4 regions of the Pseudomonas sp. 4CAES_32.4 genome follow, and region 1 is predicted to be linked to each of the others. Evidence: predicted binding sites of a transcription regulator. Region 1 holds the regulator's gene; each other region holds the start of a gene.
What was found. Region 1 encodes sigma-54, which starts transcription at its own class of promoters, with help from an activator protein. Its sites were predicted from a motif close to ANTGGCATNNANNTTGCTNT; they were not measured.
Positions count from the first base shown of each region.

Region 2: the regulator sigma-54 is predicted to act here: its motif matches at 2,679-2,698, upstream of AC3Y64_RS08780 (circularly permuted type 2 ATP-grasp protein).
Region 3: the regulator sigma-54 is predicted to act here: its motif matches at 2,032-2,051, upstream of glnA (type I glutamate--ammonia ligase).
Region 4: the regulator sigma-54 is predicted to act here: its motif matches at 1,850-1,869, upstream of AC3Y64_RS07585 (flagellar basal body rod protein FlgF).

Region 1 is NZ_CM176882.1:979,749-983,452, reverse strand. It holds gene lptA (lipopolysaccharide transport periplasmic protein LptA) at 1-200, shown strand, start outside; gene lptB (LPS export ABC transporter ATP-binding protein) at 200-925, shown strand; gene AC3Y64_RS04265 (RNA polymerase factor sigma-54) at 1,113-2,606, shown strand; gene hpf (ribosome hibernation-promoting factor, HPF/YfiA family) at 2,680-2,988, shown strand; gene ptsN (PTS IIA-like nitrogen regulatory protein PtsN) at 3,000-3,464, shown strand; gene rapZ (RNase adapter RapZ) at 3,467-3,704, shown strand, end outside.
Region 2 is NZ_CM176882.1:1,923,395-1,927,098, forward strand. It holds gene AC3Y64_RS08755 (ankyrin repeat domain-containing protein) at 1-314, shown strand, start outside; gene AC3Y64_RS08760 (hypothetical protein) at 479-1,009, shown strand; gene AC3Y64_RS08765 (PLDc N-terminal domain-containing protein) at 1,081-1,272, shown strand; gene AC3Y64_RS08770 (hypothetical protein) at 1,455-1,688, shown strand; gene AC3Y64_RS08775 (ribonuclease E inhibitor RraB) at 1,898-2,245, shown strand; gene AC3Y64_RS08780 (circularly permuted type 2 ATP-grasp protein) at 2,731-3,704, shown strand, end outside.
Region 3 is NZ_CM176882.1:394,633-398,336, reverse strand. It holds gene typA (translational GTPase TypA) at 1-223, opposite strand, end outside; gene thiI (tRNA uracil 4-sulfurtransferase ThiI) at 363-1,817, opposite strand; gene glnA (type I glutamate--ammonia ligase) at 2,146-3,552, shown strand.
Region 4 is NZ_CM176882.1:1,677,489-1,681,192, forward strand. It holds gene AC3Y64_RS07580 (sigma-54-dependent transcriptional regulator) at 118-1,674, shown strand; gene AC3Y64_RS07585 (flagellar basal body rod protein FlgF) at 1,924-2,664, shown strand; gene flgG (flagellar basal-body rod protein FlgG) at 2,710-3,495, shown strand; gene flgH (flagellar basal body L-ring protein FlgH) at 3,549-3,704, shown strand, end outside.

The DNA of each region.
Region 1 (3,704 bases):
AAAACCGCGTCGTACTGATCGACAAGGCCAAGGTTGTCGACAAGGACAACAACACCACTCAGGGCGAGAAAATCGTCTATGACACGGTGAAGAAACTGGCCAGCGCCGGTCGCGCTACCGGCAGCAAAGTCACCGAAGCGCGTCCGCGTATCGACATGGTGATCCAGCCGAAGAAGAAAACCGACGAGAAAACCCAGTAATGGCAACTCTGAAAGCTCAGCACCTGGCCAAGGCCTACAAAAGCCGCCAGGTCGTGCGTGACGTCAGCCTGTCGATCGACAGCGGCCAGATCGTCGGCCTGCTCGGCCCCAATGGCGCCGGCAAGACCACGTGCTTCTACATGATCGTCGGCCTGGTGCAGGCCGATCAGGGCCGCGTCCTGATCGATGATCTGGACGTCAGCCATCAGCCAATGCACGGTCGTGCCAAGGCTGGTATCGGCTATCTGCCGCAAGAAGCGTCGATCTTCCGCAAACTGTCGGTGGCCGACAACATCATGGCGATCCTCGAGACCCGCCAGGAACTCGACAAGGCCGGTCGTCGCAAGGAGCTGGAAAGCCTGCTGCAGGAATTCCACATCAGCCACATCCGCGACAACCTCGGCATGAGCTTGTCCGGTGGTGAACGCCGCCGGGTGGAAATCGCTCGGGCATTGGCAACCGCCCCGAAATTCATCCTGCTCGACGAACCGTTCGCCGGTGTCGACCCGATCTCGGTCGGCGACATCAAGCAGATCATCCACCACCTCAAGGCCAAGGGTATCGGTGTTCTGATCACCGACCACAACGTCCGTGAAACGCTGGATATCTGCGAAACCGCTTACATCGTCAACGACGGTCAATTGATCGCCGAAGGTGATGCAGAAACCATCCTGGCCAACGATCTGGTCAAGGAAGTCTATCTGGGGCACGAGTTCCGCCTGTAAGCGCGACAGCATCCGGGTGATTCGCGAGGGTGCTGTATCGATGAAGCAGCTTTTTATACGCTTTAATTGTTACAGCGCTCTAGGCAAACACTTCAGTTTCAGGCATATAATTTGCTTAAGTTTGGCGCTCCGGCGCCCTGTAGTGGATGGCGCATAGCGCCGGCGAATAAGGTGTTAAGCCCCTGCCATGAAACCATCGCTAGTCTTGAGAATGGGCCAGCAGCTGACGATGACACCGCAGCTGCAACAGGCCATCCGTCTGCTCCAATTGTCGACCCTGGATCTGCAACAGGAAATCCAGGAGGCGCTGGAATCCAATCCGATGCTCGAACGCCAGGAAGAAGGCGACGACTTCGACAATTCCGATCCGATGGCCCACAACATCGAGCAGAAGCCCAACACCGAGATCCAGGAACCCTCCTATCAGGAAACGGCCCCGACGGTAGACAACCTCGAGGACGGCGAATGGAACGAACGCATTCCCAACGAACTTCCGGTCGACACGGCCTGGGAAGACGTCTACCAGACCAGCGCCAGCAGCCTGCCGAGCAACGATGATGACGAGTGGGACTTCACCACCCGTACCTCCGCTGGCGAAAGCCTGCAAAGTCATCTGCTGTGGCAATTGAACCTGGCCCCCATGTCCGACACCGATCGCCTGATCGCTGTGACCCTGATCGATTGCATCAACAATCAGGGCTACCTGGACGAAACCCTCGAAGAAATTCTCGAAGCGTTCGACCCGGAACTGGACATCGAGCTGGACGAAATCGAAGCCGTCCTGCACCGCATCCAGCAGTTCGAACCGGCCGGTATCGGCGCACGCAACCTCGGCGAATGCCTTCTGCTGCAATTGCGCCAGCTGTCGGCCAAGACCCCGTGGCTGGCGGAAGCCAAACGCCTGGTCAGCGACTACATCGACCTGCTTGGCAGCCGCGACTACAGCCAGTTGATGCGCCGCATGAAACTCAAGGAAGATGAACTGCGCCAGGTCATCGAACTGGTACAGACCCTCAATCCACGCCCAGGCTCGCAGATCGAATCGACCGAAGCCGAATACGTGGTGCCGGACGTTATCGTGCGCAAGGACAACGAGCGCTGGTTGGTCGAACTGAATCAGGAGTCGGTGCCCCGCCTGCGGGTCAACGCACAGTACGCCGGTTTCGTGCGCCGCGCCGACACCAGTGCCGACAACACCTTTATGCGCAATCAGTTGCAGGAAGCCCGCTGGTTCATCAAGAGCTTGCAGAGCCGCAACGAAACCCTGATGAAAGTTGCCACCCAGATCGTCGAGCATCAGCGCGGTTTTCTGGAGTACGGCGACGAAGCCATGAAGCCGCTGGTTCTGCATGACATCGCCGAAGCGGTGGGCATGCATGAATCGACGATTTCCCGTGTGACCACGCAGAAATTCATGCATACCCCGCGCGGTATTTATGAACTGAAATACTTTTTCTCCAGCCACGTCAGCACCTCCGAAGGCGGCGAATGCTCGTCCACGGCGATCCGCGCGATCATCAAAAAACTCGTTGCGGCGGAAAATCAGAAAAAGCCGTTGAGTGACAGCAAGATCGCTGGTTTACTGGAGGCACAAGGCATTCAGGTGGCTCGCCGCACCGTCGCCAAGTACCGCGAGTCCCTCGGGATCGCGCCTTCGAGCGAACGCAAGCGGTTGATGTAAGCCACGTTACAGCGTTCCAGTGGCAGGCTATCCAGCCTGCCGCTTTATGCACTGGCAACGAAGGAGAAGCTGTATGCAAGTCAACATCAGTGGACACCAACTGGAAGTGACCCAACCTCTGCGTTCCTACATCGAGGAAAAACTCCAACGACTGGAGCGCCATTTCGACAAGATCACCAACGTGCAAGTCACGATGTGCGTCGAAAAGCTGAAGCAGAAAATCGAAGCCACCTTGCATATTCCCGGCAGCGAAGTGGTCGCCAACGCAGAAGATACCGACATGTATGCTGCGATCGACTCACTGACCGACAAGCTGGATCGCCAACTCAAAAAGCATAAGGAAAAGACCCAAAGCCTCCTACAGGGCGCGACCGGTCGATAACCCCCCATTCCATGATCCGACTTGAAAGTATCCTGACCCCCGGCCGTTCCCTCGTGAACGTGCCGGGCGGCAGTAAAAAGAAAGCCCTCGAACAAATTGCCAACCTGATCGCCCGGGAAGTACCGGATCTGGAGATGCAAGATGTCTTCGAGGCTCTGATTGCCCGTGAAAAACTGGGTTCGACCGGTTTTGGCAACGGCATCGCCATTCCTCACTGCCGCCTCAAGGGTTGCCAGTCGCCTATCAGCGCGCTGATGCACCTTGAAGCACCTATCGATTTTGACGCCATCGACGGCGCTCCCGTTGACCTGCTGTTTGTATTGCTGGTGCCGGAAGCCGCGACCGATGCACACCTGGAGTTGCTGCGCCAGATCGCGAGCATGCTGGATCGCAAGGATGTGCGCGATAAATTGCGCAGCGCTTCGAGCAACGAAGCCTTGTATCAGGTTGTTGTGGACGAGCAGAACGGGCAGTAATCATGCGCTTGATCATCGTCAGCGGCCGTTCTGGCTCGGGTAAAAGTACGGCACTGGATGTCCTGGAGGACAACGGTTACTACTGCATCGACAACTTGCCCGCAGGTTTGCTGCCGGAGCTGGCCGAGCGCGCATTGATTCACACAGAACTGGCGCAGCCGCTGGTGGCCGTGTCGATTGATGCGCGCAACCTGCCGAGCCACCTGTCACGCTTCCCCGAACTGCTTGAAGACGCCAGAA
Region 2 (3,704 bases), 940 kb from region 1:
TTAAACACAAGGCTGACCCGGAAATGCGCAACGGCAACGGCCAGAGCCCGATCGCCGGCGCGGCGTTCAAGGGCGATCTGGCGGTGGTCAAGGCGTTGGTCGAGGCGGGCGCCGAGATCGAAGGTTCGTCGTTTGATGGCCGGACTGCGCTGATGATGGCGGCGATGTTCAACCGTGTTGAAATCGTTGATTACCTGATCAGCAAAGGCGCCAACGCGCAAGCCAAGGACGCCAATGGCGTGACCGCACTGGATGCGGCGCGCACCATGGGTGCCGTCGATACCACAGCTCAACTGGAAAAACTCCAGGCCTGATAAGGTCAAAAGATCGCAGCCTGCGGCAGCTCCGACAATGATTGCGTTTGCCGCCCATATCGCGGACGAACGCTTTACCTGTAGGAGCTGCCACAGGCTGCGATCTTTTGCTTTGTGCGCTATCCTCCGCGCCCTCAAAATTCAAATCCACAGGATCCGCCCTCATGAAAGCCGCACTCGTCGAACTCATCAGCAAAATCAGCTCCGGCTGCATGGGCGAGGACGAGATCCTGAAAGTGGCTGACGAAGCGGCGCTGGCTTACGCCGATGCCGACGCCTTTCTGACCGCCAATCCGGACATCAACTACGACGACACCTTTCCGATCCCGTTGGGCGAGTGGGTGGTGGTCGGCAGCCTGCCGGAAACCGTGCTGTTCCAGGCCGACACCTACGTTGACCTGTTCGCCCAGATCGTGGCCTCGTTCGGCCCGACCGTCGACTTCAACCTCAAACCCAAGCAATTGGCCAAGACCGAAGCGCTGACTGCGCTCAATCGCATCCAGGTGCAGATGAGCAGCCTGAACAAGGAAAACGGCGGTTACACGCTGATGAACTTCAGCCAGTTGCTCGACGATGAGCTGCAGATGGTGCTGGTTTACGGCAACGACGTGCCGCGCGTGCTGCAACTGTGCGCCGAAGTCGGCATCGCCGCCGCGCCGTCTCTGGAAGCCTTGAAGATCGCCGTTCACGTCTGAACGCAATAAAAGGGAACCCTGCGCGCGACCGTCTATCCTAAAAGTGCATGCCACTATTCTGGAGCGACACCATGGGTTCCACGTTCAACGGTCTGATCGGTCTGATCATCCTCGCCCTCGACATCTGGGCCATCATCAATGTGTTGAAAAGCGGCGCGACCACCGGGATGAAAATCGTCTGGGTGCTGCTGATCATCCTCCTGCCAGTGCTGGGCCTGATCATCTGGGCAATTGCCGGACCGCGGGGCAACGTGCGGATCTGAACCCAGTCTCCAATGCCAACACATTGTGTGGGAGCTAGCTTGCCAGCTCCCACATTTGCCTGGCCGTGCAGTAGATGTCGTTTTTTTCATGTTCGCCCGCTGTAATCCTTTTGAACCAACTTTCGGCGGTTACAGTCGAGATAGTTGTAAGCCCATTTGCGGGTTTGATCGAGGAGGCACCGATGCAAAAGTGGAAAGTCACTTTCGTGGACGATCATGGTGAAATTGTCGATGAGGTGTTCGAGCGCGCGGAATGCCCCAGCGACGATGAGGCCGCTCGATTGATCAAGGCACGGCTTCTGCCCGTCGCCGCCGAACTGGACCTGAACGATCTGGAAGGGCGCACAGCCGATGCTGGCGTGAAAAGCCTGAAAACCCAGAACAGCATCGAAATCCGCAGCATCACCCCAATCTGACATTCTTCTTGTCACCTTCCGCACCAGGCCTTGGCAGCAGCTCTATCTTGGGGCTACTCTGCAACTGAGATCAGCGAACGGATCGCTAAGGTCTGGTCTTGTCAGCTACATGCTTGTTCCCGCGTGCAACCACGTTGCCGTAGTACTTAGGCCAGAGGCCCGGGGCGGGAATACGGAAAGTCTATCCATCTATGCGAGGGGGACGATTCATGAGCACAGCCTATCAAGAAGACATCAGCAGCAATGTTCTGCGCCGCATGAAAGAAGGCGGTTTCGATTTTTCCCGATTCCATCCCATCGAGTTCTACGCCATTTTCCCGGACGAGGAGCGGGCGCGCAGGGCGGCAGGCAAATTTCGCGGTGAATCCATCAATGCCCAGGTCAGTGCGCGCGACGACGGCGCCTGGTCGCTGGAATTGAGCAAAGTGATGTACGCGACCTATGACGATATAGGCGACTTCGAGCAGGGCTTTTCCGCCGTGGTCGAACCGCTGGGCGGCATCATCGAAGGCTGGGGCGTCAAGCAGGAGGTGCGCAACCGCCACCGTTTGAACTGATCTCTTGATTCAACTGTTGAGCAACGGCTGACCTTCGGGTCGGCCGTTGTCGTTTCTGGTGACCGTAAAGTGTGTGGCAAAACCCTGAAACAAGAATCCGAGGCAAAAAAAGCCACCGGAGAGGGTGGCTAAAAGGGAAGACCGATAAGGAGAGCAAACCGGTCAGGGTTACAGCGGGGCGGGCTGCGAGGGCAGTCCAGGTCAGTTGAGCTGGCGGCTTCGCGGCGCTATGCGCGGGGAAGTTTTGCAGCGAATGCGCGGATTATCCGCACGCGGCGGCGGGCAGTGAAATCAACTCTGACTATGCTGGTGATAGGCGATGCAATGCGTCGCAATGAAGCGGGGGCAATCGGCTTGGGGCATTTGCCGCACAGGAATGGTGCGGTGTCTGCGGCGTCAATATCCAACCGATTGAAATCAAAGCGTTTATGCCGATGGCACGGGCCTTGCGAAGGCCTGTATGTCCGGGTGACAAGGAGTACGGCATGATCCGCACCTATTTTGATGAGATGTACGATGCCGGCGGCCAGGTTCGCCCGCATTATCGGGAGTTTGCCCGTTGGCTGGCCGAGACGCCTGACGAACTTCTCGCCCAACGGCGCCGCGAGGCCGATTTGCTGTTTCACCGTGCCGGGATCACGTTCACGCTGTACGGCGATGAGCAGGGCACCGAGCGGCTGATTCCTTTCGACACTATTCCGCGCAGCATTCCCGCCAGTGAATGGCGGATCGTCGAGCGCGGCTGCATCCAGCGGGTCAAGGCGCTGAACATGTTTCTCGCCGACCTTTATCACGAACAGCGCATCATCAAGGCCGGGATCATCCCCGCCGAACAGGTGCTGGCCAACGAGCAATATCAGTTGGCGATGCAAGGCCTGGATCTGCACCGCGATATCTATTCGCACATCTCCGGCGTCGATCTGGTGCGTGATGGCGACGGCACGTACTACGTGCTTGAAGACAACCTACGCACGCCGAGTGGCGTGAGCTACATGCTCGAAGACCGCAAGATGATGATGCGCCTGTTCCCGGAGCTGTTCGCCGCGCAGCGCATCGCACCGATCGACCACTACCCGAACCTGCTGCTCGACACCCTGAAAAGCTCCAGCCCGATCGACGATCCGAGCGTGGTGGTGCTGACGCCGGGGCGCTTCAACAGTGCGTTCTTCGAGCACGCGTTTCTCGCGCGGGAAATGGGCGTTGAACTGGTCGAGGGCGCGGATCTGTTCGTGCGTGACGACAAGGTCTTCATGCGCACCACCGACGGCCCGAAAGCGGTGGACGTGATTTACCGTCGCCTCGACGACGCGTTCCTCGATCCGCTGGCGTTCAACCCGGACTCGATGCTCGGCGTGCCGGGGCTGTTGTCATCCTACCGTTCGGGCAACGTAGTGCTGGCCAACGCCATCGGCACCGGGGTGGCGGATGACAAATCGGTCTATCCGTTTGTCACCGACAT
Region 3 (3,704 bases), 590 kb from region 1:
TGTCCACGATGTTGATGTGGTAGCCGTTCCAGTTGATGGCGGTGTTTTTCGCCAGAATGGTAATACCGCGCTCTTTTTCCTGGTCGTTGGAGTCCATCACGCGCTCGTCGTTGAGCTCGTTGCGCTCCAGAGTGCCGGATTGACGCAGGAGTTTGTCTACCAGGGTGGTTTTACCATGGTCAACGTGGGCAATGATGGCGATGTTACGTAGATTTTCGATCACTTGTGTATCTCGATCAGAGGATTCGGTTTGCTGACAAGTCTTGGCAGCGATTAGCAGTAGTGTCCGGCATGGCCGTTACAGCTTGACGGCGGTGTCGGGGGGCCGGTGACGCAGGCCACAGGCAAACAGCCCCGGGCACTTAGCTCGGTCGATAAACGCGCACATTGGCATGCCCCTCACTGAGCAAATGGTGAGCATGCAGGCGACTCATCACGCCTTTGTCGCAATACAGCAGGTACTGGCGAGTCGGATCCAGCTCCTTGAAACGAGCGTTCACTGCGTAGAACGGCATCGTCTGTACTTCTACGCCAGCGAGTTCCAGCGGCTCATCCTCGGCGGCATCCGGGTGACGGATGTCGATCACGATCTGGCCGGCCAGTGCTTCGCTGACTTCTTCAATCTGTACGTCCTGGCCCAATTCGTCGATCACGCGATCGATCGGCACCAGTTTGGCGTTTTCGAGCGCACGCTCGAGTACCGCCATGTCGAATTCTTTCTCTTCGTGCTCAACACGACCGCGTTTGGCGGCGGTCTTCGGGTTGACCGAAATAACGCCGCAATATTCCGGCATGTGCCGGGCGAAATCGGCGGTGCCGATCTCGTTGGCGGTGTCGATGATGTCCTGCTTGTGCGCTACGATCAGCGGACGCAGGACCAGCTTGTCGGTCACGCAGTCGATCACCGACAGGTTCGGCAACGTCTGGCTCGACACCTGGGAGATCGCCTCGCCGGTGACCAGTGCTTCGATGTGCAGGCGATCAGCGATGTTCGACGCCGCGCGCAACATCATACGCTTCAATACGACGCCCATATGACTGTTATCGACTTTGCCGAGAATTTCGCCCAACACTTCTTCGAACGGAACACTGACAAATAGCACGCGTTGCGAGCTGCCGTACTTCTTCCAGATGAAATGCGCGACTTCCATTACGCCCAGTTCGTGGGCACGACCGCCCAGATTGAAGAAGCAGAAGTGCGTCATCAGACCGCGACGAATGATCTGGTAGGCCGCAACGGTCGAGTCAAAGCCGCCGGACATCAATACCAGCGTCTGCTCCAAAGCGCCGAGCGGGTAGCCGCCGATGCCGTTGTGCTGGCTGTGGATCACAAACAACCGTTTGTCGCGAACTTCGATTCGAACTTCGATTTCCGGCGCTTTCAGGTCGATACCGGCAGCACCGCACTCACGGCGCAGCTTGCTGCCGACGTATTTTTCAACGTCCATCGAGCTGAAGGTGTGCTTGCCGGCACGCTTGCAGCGCACCGAGAAAATCTTCCCGGCCAGTGCAGCGCCATAGTGCTCTTTGCACTTCTCGGTGATGTCGTCGAAGTCGCCCAGCGGGTACTCGTCGATCTGCAAAAAGTGCGCGATGCCTGGCATGCAGGTCAGGCGCTCACCCATCTCTTTCAAGGCTTTGGCGTCGGTAACGCGGGTTTCCAGTTCGAGATTGTCCCACACACCGTTCACCACCACGGCCGGGTCCAGGTCACGGAGCACGGTGCGGATGTTCTTGGCCAACTGGCGGATGAATTTCGTCCGGACAGGTCGGCTTTTGATGGTGATCTCGGGGAAGACTTTTACGATTAGTTTCATGAAAACAGCGCGCGAACGGCCAGCCGAAAAAGGGGGGCGCGGATTATAGCGGAAATTGCTCAAGGTTTAACCAGTTAATGTGCAGAAGGTTTTGCATGCACCAAAACAGGTCATTTTCGATTTGTGACGCTACATTAAAGGGCGAGATTTTTAGCTTTCAGGCGTTCCGAGCCTTAATAAGCGTGAATTTGGGGCAAAAAACCCATGCTGGGGCACTGGCATGCAATTTGCTCCCTTGTGAGGCAGGTTGCCTTGGCAGAGTATTCGCGCCGGCATCAACCAAATTCAAGGGCATCCACTACCAAGCCCGAAGCCACCCGGAGGACATATGTCGAAGACGGTTCAACTCATCAAAGATCATGACGTCAAGTGGATTGATCTGCGCTTCACGGACACCAAAGGTACTCAGCACCACGTGACCATGCCGGCTCGCGATGCTTTGGACGACGACTTCTTCGAAGTCGGCAAAATGTTCGACGGTTCCTCCATCGCTGGCTGGAAAGGCATCGAAGCCTCCGACATGATCCTGATGCCGGTTGACGAAACTGCCGTTCTCGACCCGTTCACCGAAGACGCCACCCTGATTCTGGTGTGCGACATCATCGAACCTTCGAGCATGCAAGGCTACGACCGCGACCCACGTGCGATCGCCAAGCGCGCCGAAGAGCACCTGAAAGCCACCGGTATCGGTGACACCGTGTTCGCTGGTCCAGAGCCAGAGTTCTTCATCTTTGACTCGGTGAAATTCAAGTCGGACATTTCCGGCTCGATGTTCAAGATCTACTCCGAGCAAGGTTCGTGGATGTCCGACCAGGACATCGAAGGCGGCAACAAGGGTCACCGTCCAGGCGTCAAAGGCGGCTACTTCCCGGTTCCACCGTTCGACCACGACCACGAAATCCGTACCTCCATGTGCAACGCACTGGAAGAAATGGGCCTGACCGTCGAAGTTCACCACCACGAAGTGGCGACTGCCGGTCAGAACGAAATCGGCGTCAAGTTCAACACCCTGGTGAAGAAAGCCGACGAAACCCAAACCCTGAAGTACGTTGTGCACAACGTTGCTGACGCTTACGGCCGCACCGCGACCTTCATGCCGAAGCCACTGTACGGCGACAACGGTTCGGGCATGCACGTACACATGTCGATCTGGAAAGACGGCAAGAACACCTTCGCAGGTGAAGGCTATGCCGGCCTGTCCGATACCGCTCTGTACTTCATCGGCGGCATCATCAAGCACGGTAAGGCCCTGAACGGCTTCACCAACCCGGCGACCAACTCCTACAAGCGTCTGGTGCCAGGCTTCGAAGCTCCAGTGATGCTGGCCTACTCAGCTCGCAACCGTTCCGCTTCGATCCGTATTCCTTACGTGTCGAGCCCGAAAGCCCGCCGTATCGAAGCCCGCTTCCCGGATCCGGCTGCCAACCCGTACCTGGCCTTCGCAGCCCTGCTGATGGCCGGCCTGGACGGTATCCAGAACAAGATCCACCCAGGCGACGCTGCTGACAAAAACCTGTACGACCTGCCGCCTGAAGAGGCGAAAGAGATCCCACAAGTTTGCGGCAGCCTGAAAGAAGCCCTGGAAGAGCTGGACAAGGGCCGCGCGTTCCTGACCAAGGGCGGCGTGTTCTCCGACGACTTCATCGATGCTTACATCGCGCTGAAATCGGAAGAAGAAATCAAGGTTCGCACCTTCGTACACCCGCTGGAATATGAGCTGTACTACAGCTGCTGATCCGGTAGCGCCGCGTTTCTCGGCGTGACAAAAAGAGGCCTCCTTCGGGAGGCCTTTTTTATTGCAGATCAAAAGATCGCAGCCTTCGGCAGCTCCTACATCTATCCCTGTAGGAGCTGCCGAAGGCTGCGATCTTTTGGCTGATCGTTCCC
Region 4 (3,704 bases), 700 kb from region 1:
AGGAGTGAGCCTGCTCGCGATAGCGGTGTGTCATTTACCCTTAGTGCGGCCTGATGAACCGCTATCGCGATCAGGCTCACTCCTACAGGTTTCTCATCGTTTATTCGGGCGATTTATATGCGCATCAAAGTCCACTGCCAAAACCGCATCGGCATCCTGCGCGACATTCTCAATCTGCTTGTGGAATACGGGATCAACGTCGCGCGCGGCGAAGTCGGTGGCGAGCATGGCAACGCGATCTACCTGCACTGCCCGAACCTGATCAACATTCAGTTCCAGGCTTTGCGGCCGAAATTCGAGGCGATTGCCGGGGTCTTCGGCGTCAAGCGGGTAGGGCTGATGCCGAGTGAGCGTCGGCATATGGAATTGAACGCCTTGCTCGGTGCGCTGGAGTTTCCGGTGTTGTCGATCGACATGGGCGGCTCGATTGTCGCGGCCAACCGCGCGGCGGCGCAGTTGCTCGGCGTGCGGGTCGACGAGGTGCCGGGGATTCCGCTGTCGCGCTACGCCGAAGATTTCGACTTGCCGGAACTGGTGCGCGCCAACAAATCGCGGATCAACGGCATGCGCGTCAAGGTCAAGGGTGACGTCTTTCTCGCCGACATCGCGCCGCTGCAATCGGAGCACGATGACAGCGAAGCCATGGCCGGCGCCGTGCTGACCCTGCATCGCGCCGACCGCGTCGGCGAGCGCATCTACAACGTGCGCAAGCAGGAGTTGCGCGGCTTCGACAGCATCTTCCAGAGCTCGAAAGTCATGGCTGCTGTCGTCCGTGAAGCGCGCCGCATGGCACCGCTCGACGCGCCGCTATTGATAGAAGGCGAAACCGGCACCGGCAAGGAATTGCTGGCGCGTGCCTGTCACCTCGCCAGTCCGCGCGGACAATCGCCATTGATGGCGCTCAATTGCGCGGGGCTGCCGGAATCGATGGCTGAAACCGAGCTGTTCGGCTATGGCCCCGGTGCCTTTGAAGGTGCGCGCGCCGAAGGCAAGCTCGGCCTGCTGGAGCTGACCGCCGGCGGCACGCTGTTTCTTGATGGCGTCGGTGAAATGAGCCCGCGTTTGCAGGTGAAACTGCTGCGCTTTCTGCAGGACGGTTGCTTCCGTCGGGTCGGCAGTGATGAAGAGGTTTATCTGGATGTGCGGGTGATCTGCGCGACCCAGGTGGATTTGTCCGAGCTGTGCGCACGCGGTGAGTTTCGTCAGGATTTGTATCACCGCTTGAACGTGCTCTCGCTGCATATTCCACCGTTGCGCGAATGCCTCGACGGTTTGACGCCGCTGGTCGAGCACTTCCTCGATCAGGCCAGTCGGCAGATCGGTTGTTCGCTGCCAAAACTGGCACCGGCGGCGATGGACCGGCTCAGTCATTACCACTGGCCGGGCAACGTGCGGCAACTGGAGAACGTGCTGTTCCAGGCCGTTTCGCTGTGTGAGGGTGGCACCGTGAAGGCGGAACATATTCGTCTGCCGGATTATGGCGTGCGTCAGCCGCTTGGCGATTTTTCCCTGGAAGGCGACTTGGCCGAGATCGTTGGTCGCTTCGAGAAAGCGGTGCTGGAGCGTTTGTATTCCGAACACCCGAGCAGTCGGCAGTTAGGCAAGCGGCTGGGGGTTTCGCACACCACAATTGCCAACAAGTTGCGTGAATACGAAGTCGGCAAAACCGAGTGATAGCGCACGGGATGATCATTCCCACGCGGAGCGTGGGAACGATCATTACGATCATTCGCCGGGATTGCCGCCAAGCGGCATAACACCGCCGGTTTTTCGACTTCGATACATTTCCAATCCCTCCGCAAAATCCCCCAAGTCCTTTGTTTACCGGGCCCCGCGCCGCCAGAAAAAAGTTGGTCTGCAAATTGCTTATGGCTCAGCAGTACAGCGGTGGGCGGCAAACGTCCGGCATGCAGAGGAAAGAGTGTGGACAAGTACCTTTATGTGGCAATGACCGGCGCCAGCCAGAACGCACTGGCGCAAAAGGCGCATGCCAACAACCTGGCGAACATCTCCACCAACGGTTTCCAGCGCGACCTGGAACAGGCGCGTTCGATGCCGGTGTTCGGTGACGTCTTTCCGGCGCGTGCGTTTGCCATGAGCGAACGGCCTGCTACCGACTTCACCCCGGGCTCTCTGGTGCAGACCGGTCGTGACCTCGACGTTGCTGTGACCGGCAACGGCTTTATCGCCGTGCAGAATCCCAATGGCGGCGAAAGCTACGTGCGCACCGGCAGCCTCAACATCGACGCCCTCGGCGTCCTGCGCGCCGGCAACGGTATGCCGGTGCTGGGCAATGGCGGGCCGATTGCCGTGCCGCCTGAGCAACAGGTCGAAGTCGGTGAAGACGGCACCATCAGTATTCGTGCGATGGGCGAAGGCCCGCGCGTCATGGCGGAAGTCGACCGGATCAAACTGGTCAACCCGGACATCAAGAACATGAACAAGGGCCTCGACGGCTCGATCTACACCAAGGACGGCCAGCCTGCGCCGGCCGATGCCAACGTCAAACTGGTGTCGGGCTTCCTTGAGTCGAGCAACGTCAACGCCGTGGAAGAAATGACGTCGGTGCTGGCCCTGGCCAAGCAGTTCGAATTGCACGTCAAGATGATGAACACCGCCAAAGACGACGACCAGGCCATGGCTCGGGTCTTGCAGATCAGCTAATTATCAGAACGTCGCGCCGTAAAACAGGCGCACGAGGAGAATCGAATGCTTCCGGCTCTATGGGTTGCCAAAACCGGTCTGTCCGCCCAGGACACCAACCTGACCACCATTTCCAACAACCTGGCGAACGTGTCGACCACGGGTTTCAAACGTGACCGCGCCGAGTTTCAGGACCTGCTGTATCAGATCAAGCGTCAACCTGGCGCTCAGTCGACTCAGGACAGCGAACTGCCGTCGGGTCTGCAACTGGGTACCGGTGTGCGCATCGTCGGCACGCAGAAGAACTTCACCGCCGGCAGCCTGCAAACCACCGAGCAGCCGCTGGACATGGCCATCGACGGTCGCGGTTTCTTCCAGATCCTGCAGCCGGACGGCACCACGTCCTACACCCGTGACGGCACGTTCCACCTCGACTCCAATGGCCAGATCGTCAACGCCAGCGGTTTCGCGCTGGAGCCTGCGATCGTTATCCCGAACAACGCGCAGAGCTTCACTGTCGGCACCGACGGCACCGTGTCCATCACGGTTCCGGGCAACCCTGCCGCGCAGGTGATCGGCAACCTGCAAACCGCCGACTTCATCAACCCGGCCGGTCTGCAAGCAGTAGGCAACAACCTGTTCCTGGAAACCGCCGCTTCCGGCGCGCCGCAAATCGGCACCCCGGGCCTGAACGGTTTCGGCACCACGTTGCAGAACACCCTGGAAGGTTCCAACGTCAGCACCGTTGAAGAGATGGTCAACATGATCACCACTCAGCGCGCTTACGAAATGAACTCTAAGGTGATCTCCACCGCCGACCAGATGCTCTCGTTCGTAACGCAGAATCTGTAATCAAGTCTATGAGGCAGCCATGAGGCTGCCTGCAACACCGTGAGGTAAGGGTCATGAAACGCTTCGTATCTGTTCTGGCATTGGGTGGGGTCGTCTCGCTCGCGGGCTGCGTCGCACCGACGCCCAAGCCCAATGACCCTTACTACGCTCCGGTGTTGCCGCGCACACCGTTGCCGTCGGCGGCCAACAACGGCTCGATCTATCAGGCC